4 regions of the Streptomyces sp. NPDC012935 genome follow, and region 3 is predicted to be linked to each of the others. Evidence: riboswitches for the same ligand, from Rfam matches in the RefSeq annotation. Region 3 holds a riboswitch; each other region holds the start of a gene.

Region 1 (3,364 bases), on a different contig from region 3:
AGCGGGCCGTTGCGCTCGGCGAGGTCGGCGGAGGCCTCGTAGGCGGCGAGCATGATGCGCTCGGCGATCCGGGCGGACAGGGCCTTCGCCTCGGCGGAGTCGAAGGGCAGGCGCAGCTTGAAGAAGACGTCCTGCAGGCCCATCGCGCCGAGCCCGACCGGCCGCCACTTGGCGTTCGACCGGCCCGCCTGCTCGGTCGGGTAGAAGTTGATGTCGACGACCCGGTCGAGGAACGTGACGGCCGTGCGGACGGTCGCGTCGAGCCGCTCCCAGTCGATGTCGCCGGTCATGGTGTTCACGAAGGCGCCGAGGTTGACCGACCCCAGGTTGCAGACCGCCGTCTCCCCGTCGTCCGTGACCTCCAGGATCTCCGTGCAGAGGTTGGAGGAGTGGACGACATGGCCCGGCAGGGCCGTCTGGTTGGCGGTGCGGTTGGCGGCGTCCTTGAAGGTCATCCAGCCGTTGCCGGTCTGCGCGAGGGTGCGCATCATGCGGCCGTACAGATCACGGGCGGGGATGGTCTTCTTCGCGAGCCCCGCCGCCTCCGCCTTGCGGTACGCCTCGTCGAACTCGTCGCCCCACAGGTCGACGAGATCCGGCACGTCCGACGGCGAGAACAGCGACCACGGCTCGTCGGCGTTGACCCGGCGCATGAACTCGTCCGGGACCCAGTGCGCGAGGTTCAGGTTGTGCGTACGGCGGGCGTCCTCACCGGTGTTGTCGCGCAGCTCCAGGAACTCCTCGATGTCGGAGTGCCAGGTCTCCAGGTACACCGCGGCCGCACCCTTGCGCCGGCCGCCCTGGTTCACCGCGGCGACCGAGGCGTCGAGGGTCTTCAGGAACGGCACGATGCCGTTGGAGTGACCGTTGGTGCCGCGGATCAGCGAACCCCGGGACCGGATACGGGAGTACGAAAGACCGATGCCGCCCGCGTGCTTGGAGAGGCGGGCGACCTGGTGGTAGCGGTCGTAGATGGAGTCCAGCTCGTCCTTGGGGGAGTCGAGGAGGTAGCAGGACGACATCTGGGGATGCCGGGTGCCGGAGTTGAAGAGGGTGGGGGAGGAGGGGAGGTAGTCGAGGCGGCTCATGAGCCCGTAGAGCGCGGCGACTTCGTCCACCGACCGGGCGGTGTCGTCCTCGGCGAGACCGGCGGCGACGCGCAGCATGAAGTGCTGGGGCGTCTCGACGACCTTGCGGGTGATGGGGTGCCGCAGGAGGTACCGGCTGTGCAGGGTGCGCAGGCCGAAGTAGCCGAAGCGGTCGTCGCCGTCCATGTCGACCAGGGCGTCGAGGCGGGCCGCGTGCAGGCGCACGAACTCGGCGGTCCGGTCGGCGATGAGGCCCTCACGGTGCCCGACCGCGACCGACCCGGTGAAGGACGTGACGCCCTGCGAGGCGGCCTCGGCGGCGATGGAGAGGGTCAGCAGCCGGGCGGCGAGCCTCGAGTAGGCGGGGTCCTCGGAGATCAGGCCGGCCGCCGCTTCGGTGGCCAGCTCGCGCAGCTCCGCCTCGTCCGCGAACGCGGACCGGCCGCGCAGCGCGGCGGCGGCGACCCGGCCGGGGTCGGCGTCGGGGAGGTCGGCGGTCAGCTCGGTCAGGGTCCGCAGCAAGGCGGTTCCCGGGGCGTCCTCGTCCGTAGGGACGGTCGGGACGGCTGAGGCCGGATCTGCTGGCGCGATGGTCACGTGGGGGCTCTCCCTCGCTCGGCACGGGGGCCTCGGCGAGGGCAGGGGGCAGCACACGAGCGCACACGGCGTCGCGTCCACCGGCCCATTCCGCGAGGCCCGGACGTCGGGCGCACCGGCCGGGTGGCCGGGCGCGCTGTCGGCAGGTCCTCGGACTGACTCCTGCGCATGCCGGTCCTGGGAACAGACATGCACAAGTACACCGTTGCGGGACAGTTCCGGATTCGCACCGGATTCCCCTGCGGCGACAGCGAGCATGAGCATACATCTTGTGCTCACCCGCCACGCCACCCCCAGATGTTGTGTCGCGCTGGTTTCAGAGCGTCAACTCGTAGGTGAGGAGAGTGATGTAGATCCGGGCGTGCATGGCTCGCTGGGTCGACAGGACGATGCGTACGCAGCCCTCCGTGGCGCGGGCGCGGGCGCGAGCGCGGTCGCTACGGGCGCGCACGTGCGGGCTGCCTCGCCAGGGGGCCGCCGGACGGGACGAAGGTCACCCCGCCCAGCAGTTGGCGGTCCGCGTGACCACCACCTCGGCGGCGGCCGCGCGCTTGGAGTATTTCCTGGTGGTGAACTCGCCGGGCGCGTCGAACTCGCCGGGATCCGTCGGCCGGATCGCGATGTCCATACGCCCGAGTCTGCCGGACCGGTCCCGGGGACGGCCCAGGGTTTTCGCCGAGGGCCGCCGGGTTGCGGGGAGTTCCGGGAGTGCTTCTATGGAGATAGGTGTCGGCGCTCCGCGGTCGCTCCGTTTCGAGAGTCCTCCTCGGAAGGAGACGAACGATGACGAGGGTCGTCCGTCGCCCGCCCGGCAAGAAGCGACCGCGCAACGCGCCGATGGCGACGCTGGCTCCGAGACGGGCGGGCACCTGGGTCAGGCAGGGGTTCGTGGCCCATTGGCACCGGCTGACGATCCGCCTGGAGGCTCGCGGCGGCACCACCCGCCCCAGGAAGTGGCGCCGGTGGTTCACCTACACCAACGTCACCCGGGCCATCTGGACGGTGGCCGCGCTCGCCTTGCTCGCGTGGGTGGTGGAGGGCCTGTACATCCTGATCTCGAGCAACACGACCAGCTTCGAGAAGTGGCGGCAGGGCAATGACGGATTCGAGACCGTCCTGCGCTTCCTCGGCCCGGTGCTCGCCGCGTCGCTCGCCGCCACCCTCTTTCTGTTCTGGTGGTACCGGTGGACCAAGCGGCGCTATCTCGCAAAGGCACGGGACGATCCCCACCGACTGGTGCTCACCGCCGGCCCGGACGCCACCGAGATCGTAGGCAGGGAGGAGATCGCCCAGGTCATCGCCGAACGGCTGCGCGAGCGCGACACGCGCCGTCCCTATCTGCTGGTCGGCGGTGTCGGCGTGGGCAAGACCGCCGTCCTGGTACGGCTCACCGAACTGCTGGCGGAGCAGAACGCCGTACCGGTGCCGATCCGGCTGCGGGACGCGAACGGCGGCACCGACCTGAACTTCGAACGCATGGCCAAGCAGCGCTTCATAGACGAGGCACCCCGGGGCATCCTCGCGCGCACCAAGACCGAGCGGGTCTGGCAGCAACTGCTCGCCGACGACAAACCCGTCGTCATCGCCGATGGACTGGAGGAGGCTCTCCTCGGCGACGGCCTCGAACAGAACCGGGACAACATCATCCGGCGAGCCATCGAGCGCGCCTACGAGGAGAA
Region 2 (3,364 bases), on a different contig from region 3:
GGTGGTGTCGGCGTCGGCGGAGGTCAGCACGATGAACGAGGTCAGCGCGGAGAACAGCTGCATGGCCGCGACCCCGGACAGCACGACCCGGTCCGTGCTGCCGCCGAGGACGTGACTGAGCAGCAGCACCATGGCGAAGGAGGCCAGCGCGCCGAGGAAGGCTCCCGCCGACAGCGACACCACTCCCCCGCCGACCCCGAGCACGACCACTGCGACCGCTCCCGTGGACGCGCCGGAGGACACCCCGAGGACGAACGGATCGGCCAGCGGATTGCGCAACAGCGACTGCATGACCGCCCCGCACACGGCGAGTCCGGCCCCGCACACCGCGGCGAGCAGCGTGCGCGGCATGCGCAGGTTCCAGACGATGCCGTCGCGCAGCGGCGCCAACGTGCCCTCGCCGAGGCCCAGATGGGCGGCCACGGACGCCCACACGTCCGCCGTGGAGATGTCGGCCGGCCCGATCGTCACGGCGACGGCGACCGACGCGAGCAGCGCCGCCAGGCCGCCGAGGGTCAGCAGCGGCGTACGGACGCTCACTTGGCGAGTCCCGCGGGCCCGGCGAGCCCGAAGTCGCGCAGGCCCGCGGCGACCTTCTCGATCCCTTCGACCGTGCGGATGGACGGGTTCATCGCCTGACCGCTGAGCAGGACGTACCGCTTCTTCTTCACGGCGGTCAGGTTGCGGGTGGCGGGGTCGGTCTCCAGGAAGCGGATCTTGGCCTCGGCGCTCTCCGCGGTCTGCTGCTTGCGTGTGAGGTCGCCGATCACGATGACGTCGGGGTCTCGGTCGGCGACGGTCTCCCAGCCGATCTGGGGCCACTCGTCGTGGGTGTCGGAGAAGACGTTCCGGGCGCCGACGGCGCGGGTGATGGCACCCGGCGCGCCGCAGCAGCCGGCGAGGTAGGGCGACTGGGAGTTGGCGAACCAGTACATCAGGGTGACATCGGAGGCGGCGGGCCCTGCGGTGGACTTGTGCACCCGCTCCTTCAGCTCGGCGACCAGCTTCTCGCCGCGCTCGGCGGCGCCGAACGCACGGGCCAGATCGCGTATCTCGCCGTACACGGTGTCGAGGGTGAGCGGGGTGGAACGCGAGCCGTCGCCGCCGCTGCCGTTGTCCTTGCCCGCCGAGCAGTCGGAGGGCGAGACGTAGGTGGGCACGCCCAGCTTCTCGAACTGCTCGCGGGTGGCGACACCGCCCTTGCCGAGGGTGGAGACGAAGGAGGAGGTCACGAAGTCGGGCTCGGCGTCCAGGACCTTCTCGAAGGAGGGCGCGTTGTCCGCGAGCCGCGGCACGGAGGCGTTCGCCTTCTGCAGTCCCTTCATGACCGGGTCGGTCCAGGTCGCCGTGCCGGCCACCCGGTCGGCGAGGCCGAGGGAGAGCAGGATCTCCGTGGTGCCCTGGTTGAGGGAGACGGCCCGCTTCGGGGGCGACTTCAGGGTGACCTGGTGGCCGCAGTTGTCGAGGGTGAGCGGGTAGCCCGCGGCGGCGGACTTCCCGGTGTCGTCGGTACTGCCGCTTCCCGAGCCGCCGCACGCGGTGAGCAGGAGGGCGGGCGCCAGCAGCAGGGCGGCGGGACGGAGGGCAAAACGGTACACAGGCGTGCCTCGGTTGTCGGGGCTCGTACGCGGAGCCTGGCCTACGGACGTCCTCCACGCGCGGGCGTGGAGTGCCAGCAGGTCTTCGGACTCGGGTTCGTCCCGACGGGGCGCCTTCCCGGTCTCCCAGTGGCGTGCGTCTGTGCCCCGCCGGTCCCCCTCACCGCTGCGCGTCAGTTCCGGATTCGCACCGGATTCCCTGGCCTCGGGTGTGGCTCGACTGGCCCTCGGAGGCTATCAAGCCCAGCTTGCGGCGGGGGCGTTCGAGCGGGCATCCCGGGGGCCCGGCAGGGCGCGGAGACCCACGTCACAACTTGGAAGAGGGCAAGGTCACAGCCGTGCCCTCTGCTGCTCCTTTGATGATCTGACCTAGCATCCGAGCATGACGGTCCTGCCTGACGACGGGCTCTCGCTGGCCGCCGAGTTCCCTGACGCAACCCATGAGCAATGGCAACGCCTGGTGGAAGGCGTGCTGCGCAAGTCGGGCAAGGACGTCTCGGGCCCGGCGGCGGAAGACGCCCTGTCCACTGCGTTGGAGGACGGGCTGCGCACCCGCCCCCTGTACACCTCGCGCGAAGCCGCACCCGATCCCGGTCTGCCCGGATTCGCCCCGTTCGTCCGTGGCGGTCGCGCCGAGGGCAACACGGCCGGCGGCTGGGACCTGCGGCAGCGGCACACGGCCCTCACGGACGGCCTGGTGCTCGCGGATCTGGAGAACGGCGTCACCTCGCTCTGGCTGGTCCTCGGCGAGGGCGGCCTCCCGGTGTCGTCGCTCGGCCGGGCTCTGGAGGGCGTCTACCTCGACCTGGCCCCTGTCGTCCTCGACGCCGGAGCCGACGTGGAGCCCGCCGCGCGGGAGCTGCTGCGGCAGTACGAGGAGCGGGGCGTCGCCAAGGAGGCCGCGCGCGGCAATCTCGGCGCCGATCCGCTCGGCCATGAAGCCCGTACGGGCACGTCCTCGCAGTTCGCGCCGGTCGCCTCGCTGGCGCGGCTGTGCGCCGGGGAGTACCCGGGGCTACGGGCGCTGACCGTGGACGCGCTGCCGTACCACGAGGCCGGCGGCTCGGCCGCGCAGGAGCTGGGCTCCTCGCTTGCGACCGGCGTCGCGTATCTGCGTGAGCTCACCGAGGCGGGGCTGACGGCGGAAGCGGCATGCGCCCAGCTGGAGTTCCGCTACGCGGCCACCGCCGACCAGTTCCTGACGATCGCCAAGCTGCGGGCCGCGCGTCGGCTGTGGGCGCGGGTGACCGAGGTCTGCGGGGCGCCCAGCGCGCAGGTGCAGCATGCCGTCACCTCGCCGGTGATGATGACGCGCCGGGACCCCTGGGTGAACATGCTGCGCACGACGGTCGCCACGCTGGCCGCCGGGGTCGGCGGCGCCGACGCGGTGACCGTGCTGCCCTTCGACCACGCGCTCGGCCTGCCGGACGCGTTCGCGCGCCGCATCGCCCGCAACACCTCGACCATCCTCATCGAGGAGTCGCACCTCGCCCGGGTGATCGACCCGGCGGGCGGCTCCTGGTACGTGGAGACCCTCACCGACGAACTGGCCCGGGCGGGCTGGGCGTTCTTCCAGCGGATCGAGCAGGCGGGCGGCCAGGCGGCCGCGTTGCGCTCCGGGCAGCTGGGCCAGGACCTGGCCGAGACGTGGCAGGCGCGTACCGGCAAGCTCGCCAAGCGGCGCGAACCGATCACCGGCGTCAGCGAGTTCCCGAACCTCACCGAGCCGCCCGTGGAGCGTGCGCCCGCGCCCGAGCCCAGGTCGG
Region 3 (3,364 bases):
GGTTCGTCGACCTGGATGACCGAAGTCCCGGCTGCCTCCAGGTCGCCCACCTCGTCGCGCAGGGCGAGGGCGACCTGGCGGGCGGTGTCACCGAGAGGCTGATCGTCGCGGACGAAGGACCAGGCGAGCATGGTGACCGGGCCGGTGAGCATGCCCTTGACGGGGCGGTCGGTGAGGGACTGGGCGTACTGCGTCCAGCGCACCGTCATCGGTTCGGGGCGGGAGATGTCGCCGGCCAGGATCGGCGGACGGACGTACCGCGTGCCGTAGGACTGCACCCAGCCGTGCTGGGTGGCGAGGTAGCCGGTGAGCTGCTCGGCGAAGTACTGGACCATGTCGTTGCGTTCGGCCTCGCCGTGCACCAGGACGTCGATCCCGGTCTTCTCCTGGAAGGAGATGACCTCCTGGATCTCGGCCTTGATGCGCTCCTCGTACCCTGCGGCGCCGATGCGCCCGCCGCGCAGGTCGGCGCGTGCGGCGCGCAGTTCGCCGGTCTGCGGGAAGGAGCCGATGGTGGTCGTCGGCAGCAGGGGCATGCCGAGGTGGGCGCGCTGGGCGGCGGCGCGTTCGGAGTACGGCTGGGAGCGGCGGGCGTCGGCCTCGGTGACGGCGGCGGCGCGGGCGCGGACGGCCGGGTCACGGGTGATCGGCGAGCCGGCGCGGGACGCCAGGTCGGCCCGGTTGGCGGCGAGTTCGGCGGCGACGGCGTGCGTGCCCTGGGCGAGGCCCTTGGCGAGCGTGACGATCTCGGCGGTCTTCTGTTTCGCGAATGCCAGCCAGCGCAGGACCTGCGGCTCGATGTCCCGCTCCAGGCCCGTGTCCAGGGGCACATGGAGCAGGGAGCAGGAGGCGGCCACGTCGACCCGGTCGGCCAGCCCGAGCAGGGTGCCCAGGGTGGACAGGGACTTCTCCAGGTCGTTGACCCAGATGTTGCGGCCGTTGACCACACCGGCGACCAACCGCTTGCCGGGCAGCCCGCCGACCGCGGCGAGTGCGTCCAGGTTCGCTGCGGCGGACCCGGTGAAGTCCAGCGCCAGCCCTTCGACCGGGGCCTTCGCCAATACCGGCAGGGCGTCGCCGACCCGGTCGAAGTACGAGGCGACCAGCAGCTTCGGGCGGTCGGTGAGGGCACCGAGGTCGCGGTAGGCCCGCTCGGCGGCATTCAGCTCGGCCGGGGTGCGGTCCTGGACAAGGGCGGGCTCGTCCAGCTGCACCCACTCGGCGCCGGCCGCGCGCAGGTCGGCGAGGACCTCGGCGTACACCGGCAGCAGGCGGTCCAGGAGCGTGAGCGGCTCGAAGTCCGCGGCGACCCCGGGGGCGGGCTTGGCGAGCAGCAGATACGTGACCGGGCCGACCAGGACTGGGCGGGCGGTGAGACCGAGCGCGAGGGCCTCCTTCAGCTCGGCGACCTGCTTGGTCGAGTCGGCCGTGAAGACGGTGTCAGGGCCCAGCTCCGGCACCAGGTAGTGGTAGTTCGTGTCGAACCACTTCGTCATCTCCAGCGGCGCCACGTCCTGCGTGCCGCGCGCCATGGCGAAGTAGCCGTCGAGGGTGCCGGCCGTGACGGAGTGCCGGTGGCGCTCGGGGATCGCGCCGACCATGACGGTGGTGTCCAGGACGTGGTCGTAGTACGAGAAATCACCGGTGGGCACCTCGTGGATGCCGGCGTCGGCCAGCTGCCGCCAGTTGGCGGCGCGCACGTCGGCGGCCGTGGTGCGCAGGGCGCCAGCGGTGACACGGCCCTTCCAGTAGCCCTCGACCGCCTTCTTCAGTTCCCGGTTCGCGCCCTGGCGGGGGTAGCCGTACACGGTGGCCCGTGCTGCCGCGGCTGCGGACTTCGTGGTCACGGAGATCTCCTTCGCGAGATGAATCCCTGAGATCCCGGCGACGGGACGAGAGCGCGAAGGGGTGACGAACCGGACGGTCGGAGCGTGCGCGGCTGGGCACGGTCGTCCGCCTGGTATGTACGCCGACCCGCCCTCGAGGTCACCGGGATGTCCGCGCACGGGTCGTCCGCGCGCGGGCAGTTGGCAGGTCTTCGGACTCGCGGGCACGTCCTCCTGACCGGAGGACACCTACTGGCCGTCGCTTCCCAGGCCCTCTTCGTCGGGCCCAGTGCGGATGACGGCGGTCGTTCCCACTCACCGCTGCGGGGCAGTCCCGGATTCTCACCGGGTTCCCTCTTGCGACGCATCCCACCTGGCGGGCGGGGCGAACCAGCTGCACCGGCCAGCCTACGGGGTGGCACCTCGCAGGGCAGCGCGGCATCCGTCATCCGGATGGTGAAATGGGACACCCGCGACGACGCCCCGGCTGCTGGCCGAGGTGTACGGAGTGGAGCCGAGGTCGCCCTCCATCCGCGCACGGGCGCACCCGAGATGACCTTCCCCGGGGAGCCGCAGGCGGTCGCCGCGACCAGGACGGGCCACTCGGCAGGCTCTGAGTGCCCGGCGCGTTGCGAGGGCGGGAGCGCCACAGAGCGGGAAGCGCCTGACAGCGCCTCCCGCCCTTCCCCTGTGTCAGCCGCGCGGGAACCCTCACTCCCGGCGGCGACGCGGACCCCTCAGCCCGCGTCGTACCAGGCCCTCAGTCCTGGTCGTAGATGTGGAACCCGCGGCCGGTCTTGCGGCCGAGCAATCCCGCCTCCACCATCCGCTGGAGCAGCGGGGGAGGGGCGTAGAGGGGCTCCCTGAACTCGTCGTAGAGCGACCCGGCGATCGAGGCGACGGTGTCGAGGCCGATCAGGTCCGCGAGCCTGAGCGGGCCCATGGGGTGGGCGCAGCCCAGCTCCATGCCCGTGTCGATGTCGGCGGCTGTGGCGAAGCCGGACTCGGCCATCCGGACCGCCGACAGCAGGTACGGGATGAGCAGGGCGTTGACGACGAAGCCGGCCCGGTCCTGGGAGTGGATCACCGTCCTGCCCAGCGTCCTGGTGGCGAATTCCCGTACTGCGGCAAGCGTCTGAGGCGCCGTGTGCAGCGAGGTCACGATCTCCACCAGCGGCAGCACCGGCACCGGGTTGAAGAAGTGCAGGCCCACCACCCGGTCCGCCCGGCCGGTCGCCATGCCCAGCCGCATGACGGGGAGTGAGGAGGTGTTGGTCGCCAGCACCGCCTCCGGATCCTCGACGATCTTGTCGAGCGCGGCGAAGACCTCGGTCTTGGCGGCCGGGTTCTCGATGACGGCCTCGACGACGAGCTGCCGGTCGGCGAGATCGTCCAGGCTGCCGCTGAAGGCCGTGCGGTCGAGCGCGTCTCGCGCTGCGGCCTCCTCCAGCCTGCCGCGGCGCACCGCGCGGTCGAGTGACGCCGCCATCCGGTCCCGTGCGGCGCGGGCCGCGACCTCGTCCACTTCGCAGACCACG
Region 4 (3,364 bases), on a different contig from region 3:
TGCAGCGAGGAGGCGTGGCCGAGCTGTGCCCCGTCACCGAGCGCTGTGTCGATGTCGAGGACCGTGGCCTCGCTGACCAGCACGTTCCTGCCGAGGGTGACCGGGCCGGTCTGGATCAGCCCGGCGTGCGCCCGATAGCAGGAGAAGAACGAGTCCTTGCGGACGACCGCACCGTCACCGATGGAGAGCAGATCGGTGCACACGGGCACGTTCCGGGAGAGGACCACGGCCCCCCGTCCGACCTTCGCGCCCAGCGCCCTGAGGTAGAGCAGGTAGAGCGGGGAACCGCTGAACAGCACCATCGGATCCGCCCGCACCAGCGTCTTGACGATCCAGAAGCGGACGTACCTGACGCTCCAGACGGGGATGTGCTGAGGCTTCCACCGGCCTACGAGGGTCCACTTCACGAGTACGGGCAGGACACAGAGGGCCAAGAAGGCCGCACCCCCGAACAGGACCGAGCGCAGATACACATCGACCACGCCCGATCCGGCGGAAATCCACCCGTAGCCCAGGGCGGTGCCGAAGGCGAGGAGGTAGGCGTACGCCAGGAAGGCGAGGAACTGGAGCGCACCGCAGAGAACGTACTGCCGCATGCCCGCCGCGGACCGGCCCGGCGCCGAAGCCGGGGCCGGTGACTCCCGTGCGGGAGCCGCGGCCGCGGGTTCCGTCCGCGACATCGGCTCGGCATCCGCGAGCGCCGTCGCCAGGCTCCTGATCGTCGGGTGCCGATAGACGTCCCTCATCGACACCGACGGCAGATCCGCACGCTTCCTGACTCGTGCACAGAAGTGCGCCATCACCAGCGAGTCGGCGCCCAGGTCGTCGAAGAAGTGACCGTCGACCGGCACCTGCTCGCTCCGCACGACCTCGGCCAGCACCGCGGCGAGGGTCCTCTCGATGGCGGCCGGTTCATCGCACCCGTCCAGCAGGGCCGTGGATTCCTCCATGCACTTGATTCGGCGCCGCAACGCGGACAGATCGCCATATTCAAAACTTCTTATGACTGATCCGCATTCGATTACCCAGGGTGTACATGTTGTTGCGGAGTCGGCGGCCCGCCCAACTCGGCCGTGGGGCGCGCGAACGCCCCTTTCACGCCCCCGAGGCGCGCTTGTCAGCCACCCTGTGCGGGCACTACTGTCACCACGCCTTGGTGAACGGGAAATCCGGTGTGATGCCGGTGCGGCCCTCGCCACTGTGAATCGGGAAGTCCGGCTCCGGCCCTCACGGGCAGCCACTGGGTCCTTCGGGACCCGGGAAGGCGGAGCACGGGCGGTGGTACCCGTCAGCCAGGAGACCGGCCAAGGCGCGTCAACCATCCACGAGGTGCTGGAGAGGGTCTGCTGAGCCATGCACATAGCCGAGGGTTTCCTCCCGCCGGCGCACGCGGTCGCCTGGGGCGTCGCGTCCGCTCCGTTCGTCGTCCACGGAGTCCGTTCGCTCACCCGTGAGGTCAGGGAGCACCCCGAGAGCACGCTGCTCCTCGGCGCCTCCGGAGCCTTCACGTTCGTCCTGTCCGCGCTGAAGCTGCCCTCGGTCACCGGCAGCTGCTCGCATCCCACCGGCACCGGGCTGGGCGCCATTCTGTTCCGGCCGCCGATCATGGCGGTCCTGGGCACCATCACGCTGCTCTTCCAGGCGCTGCTGCTCGCGCACGGCGGCCTGACCACGCTCGGTGCCAACGTCTTCTCCATGGCGATCGTCGGCCCCTGGGCCGGATACGCGATCTACAAACTGCTGCGCCGCTACGACGTGCCGCTGATGGTGGCGGTGTTCTTCGGGGCGTTCGTCGCCGACCTCTCCACCTACTGCGTCACCAGCGTCCAGCTGGCGCTGGCGTTCCCCGACCCGAGCAGCGGATTCCTGGGCGCGCTCGGCAAGTTCGGCTCCATCTTCGCCGTCACCCAGATCCCCCTCGCGGTGAGCGAGGGACTGCTCACGGTGCTCGTGATGCGGCTGCTGGTGCAGTCCAGCAAGGGCGAGCTGACCCGGCTGGGCGTGCTCCTCACCAAGAGGCAGTCCCGGACCGAGACCGAGGCGGTGGCCCGATGAGCAAGAACACGAAGATCAACGTCCTGCTGCTGCTCGTCGTGGCCGCGCTCGCGGTCCTGCCGCTCGCTTTCGGCCTCGGCGATCACAAGGAGGAGCCCTTCACGGGCGCCGACGCCGAGGCGGAGACCGCGATCACCGAGATCAAGCCGGACTACGAACCCTGGTTCTCACCGCTGTACGAGCCGCCGTCCGGTGAGATCGAGTCGGCGCTGTTCGCCCTCCAGGCCGCCCTCGGCGCCGGCGTCCTCGCCTACTACTTCGGCGTGCACCGGGGCAGGCGCCAGGGCGAGCAGCGGGCGCTGGAGCGGGCACGGGACACCGGGGGCGCGGCCTGCGGCACCGCGGCCGCCGAGGAGTCCACGGCCGAAAGGGCCTGATCACTCGTGCTGCCGATCGACGCGGCGGCGCACAGCAGTCGCTGGCGCCGCCGCCACCCGGTGGACAAGGCCGTCCTCGGGCTCGGTCTCACCGTGCTCGCGATCTCGCTGCCGCCCTGGCCGGGCGCGGCCCTGGTGCTCCTGACGTCCCTCGTGGTGCTGCTGGGACCCGCGGGCGTGCCGGGCCGGCGGCTGTGGCGTGCCTATCGCGTGCCGCTGGGCTTCTGCGTGACCGGCGCGGTCACCCTGCTCGTCCAGGTGGGCGGGCCGCAGGGCTTCGTGTCCCTCGCCCACGACGGGCCGCTGCTGGCGGGGGAACTGCTGCTGCGCACCTCGGCGGCCTCGCTCGGGGTGCTGCTGTTCGCCTTCACCACGCCCATGTCCGACCTGCTGCCCCGCCTGGTGAAGGCGGGGGTGCCCGCGCCTGTCGTGGACGTCGCCCTGGTGACGTACCGCATGAGCTTCCTGCTCCTGGACTCGGTGCGCCGTATCCGGGAAGCCCAGGCCGCCCGGCTGGGGCACATGAGCCGGGCCGCGGAGTGGCGTTCCCTGGCCGGGCTCGGCGCGACCGCCTTCGTGCGGGCCTTCGACCGGGCCACCCGGCTCCAGGCCGGGCTCGCCGGGCGCGGCTACGACGGCACCCTGCGTGTCCTGGTGCCCGAGGCCCGCGTGTCCGTCCGCTTCACGGCCGCGAGTTGCGCCCTCCTCGCAGCGCTGGCCACCCTCACCCTCGTACTGGAGAAGGCCCTGCCATGAGCGAGCCCACCGCCCTGGTCGCCCTGCGGGGCGCGTCCTACGCCTACGAGGACGGCCCCGTCGTGCTCAGCGGCCTCGACTTCGATGTGCGCGAGGGGCGCGCGCTGGCGCTGCTGGGCCGCAACGGCAGCGGCAAGACCACGCTGATGCGGCTGCTCAGCGGTGGACTCAGGCCG

What was found. A riboswitch is a leader RNA that binds a small molecule or an ion and turns the genes downstream of it on or off. The one in region 3 is predicted to bind cobalamin.
Region 1: it holds a riboswitch for cobalamin, as region 3 does, so the genes downstream of both, ACFY5C_RS30990 (ribonucleoside-diphosphate reductase subunit alpha) here and metE (5-methyltetrahydropteroyltriglutamate--homocysteine S-methyltransferase) in region 3, are expected to answer to the same signal.
Region 2: it holds a riboswitch for cobalamin, as region 3 does, so the genes downstream of both, ACFY5C_RS04485 (ABC transporter substrate-binding protein) here and metE (5-methyltetrahydropteroyltriglutamate--homocysteine S-methyltransferase) in region 3, are expected to answer to the same signal.
Region 4: it holds a riboswitch for cobalamin, as region 3 does, so the genes downstream of both, ACFY5C_RS04215 (energy-coupling factor ABC transporter permease) here and metE (5-methyltetrahydropteroyltriglutamate--homocysteine S-methyltransferase) in region 3, are expected to answer to the same signal.

The regions. Positions count from the first base shown of each region.
Region 1 covers NZ_JBIBBC010000015.1:208,466-211,829, reverse strand. The annotation lists gene ACFY5C_RS30990 (ribonucleoside-diphosphate reductase subunit alpha) at 1-1,685, opposite strand, end outside; cobalamin riboswitch at 1,809-1,983, opposite strand; partial or broken gene ACFY5C_RS30985 (hypothetical protein) at 2,002-2,313, opposite strand; gene ACFY5C_RS30980 (ATP-binding protein) at 2,469-3,364, shown strand, end outside.
Region 2 covers NZ_JBIBBC010000001.1:1,023,080-1,026,443, forward strand. The annotation lists gene ACFY5C_RS04480 (FecCD family ABC transporter permease) at 1-540, opposite strand, end outside; gene ACFY5C_RS04485 (ABC transporter substrate-binding protein) at 537-1,598, opposite strand; cobalamin riboswitch at 1,657-1,838, opposite strand; gene ACFY5C_RS04490 (methylmalonyl-CoA mutase family protein) at 1,981-3,364, shown strand, end outside.
Region 3 covers NZ_JBIBBC010000017.1:54,876-58,239, forward strand. The annotation lists gene metE (5-methyltetrahydropteroyltriglutamate--homocysteine S-methyltransferase) at 1-1,847, opposite strand, end outside; cobalamin riboswitch at 2,026-2,221, opposite strand; gene ACFY5C_RS32140 (3-hydroxybutyryl-CoA dehydrogenase) at 2,587-3,364, opposite strand, start outside.
Region 4 covers NZ_JBIBBC010000001.1:964,208-967,571, forward strand. The annotation lists gene ACFY5C_RS04210 (Pls/PosA family non-ribosomal peptide synthetase) at 1-950, opposite strand, end outside; cobalamin riboswitch at 1,138-1,324, shown strand; gene ACFY5C_RS04215 (energy-coupling factor ABC transporter permease) at 1,354-2,055, shown strand; gene ACFY5C_RS04220 (energy-coupling factor ABC transporter substrate-binding protein) at 2,052-2,432, shown strand; gene cbiQ (cobalt ECF transporter T component CbiQ) at 2,439-3,188, shown strand; gene ACFY5C_RS04230 (ATP-binding cassette domain-containing protein) at 3,185-3,364, shown strand, end outside.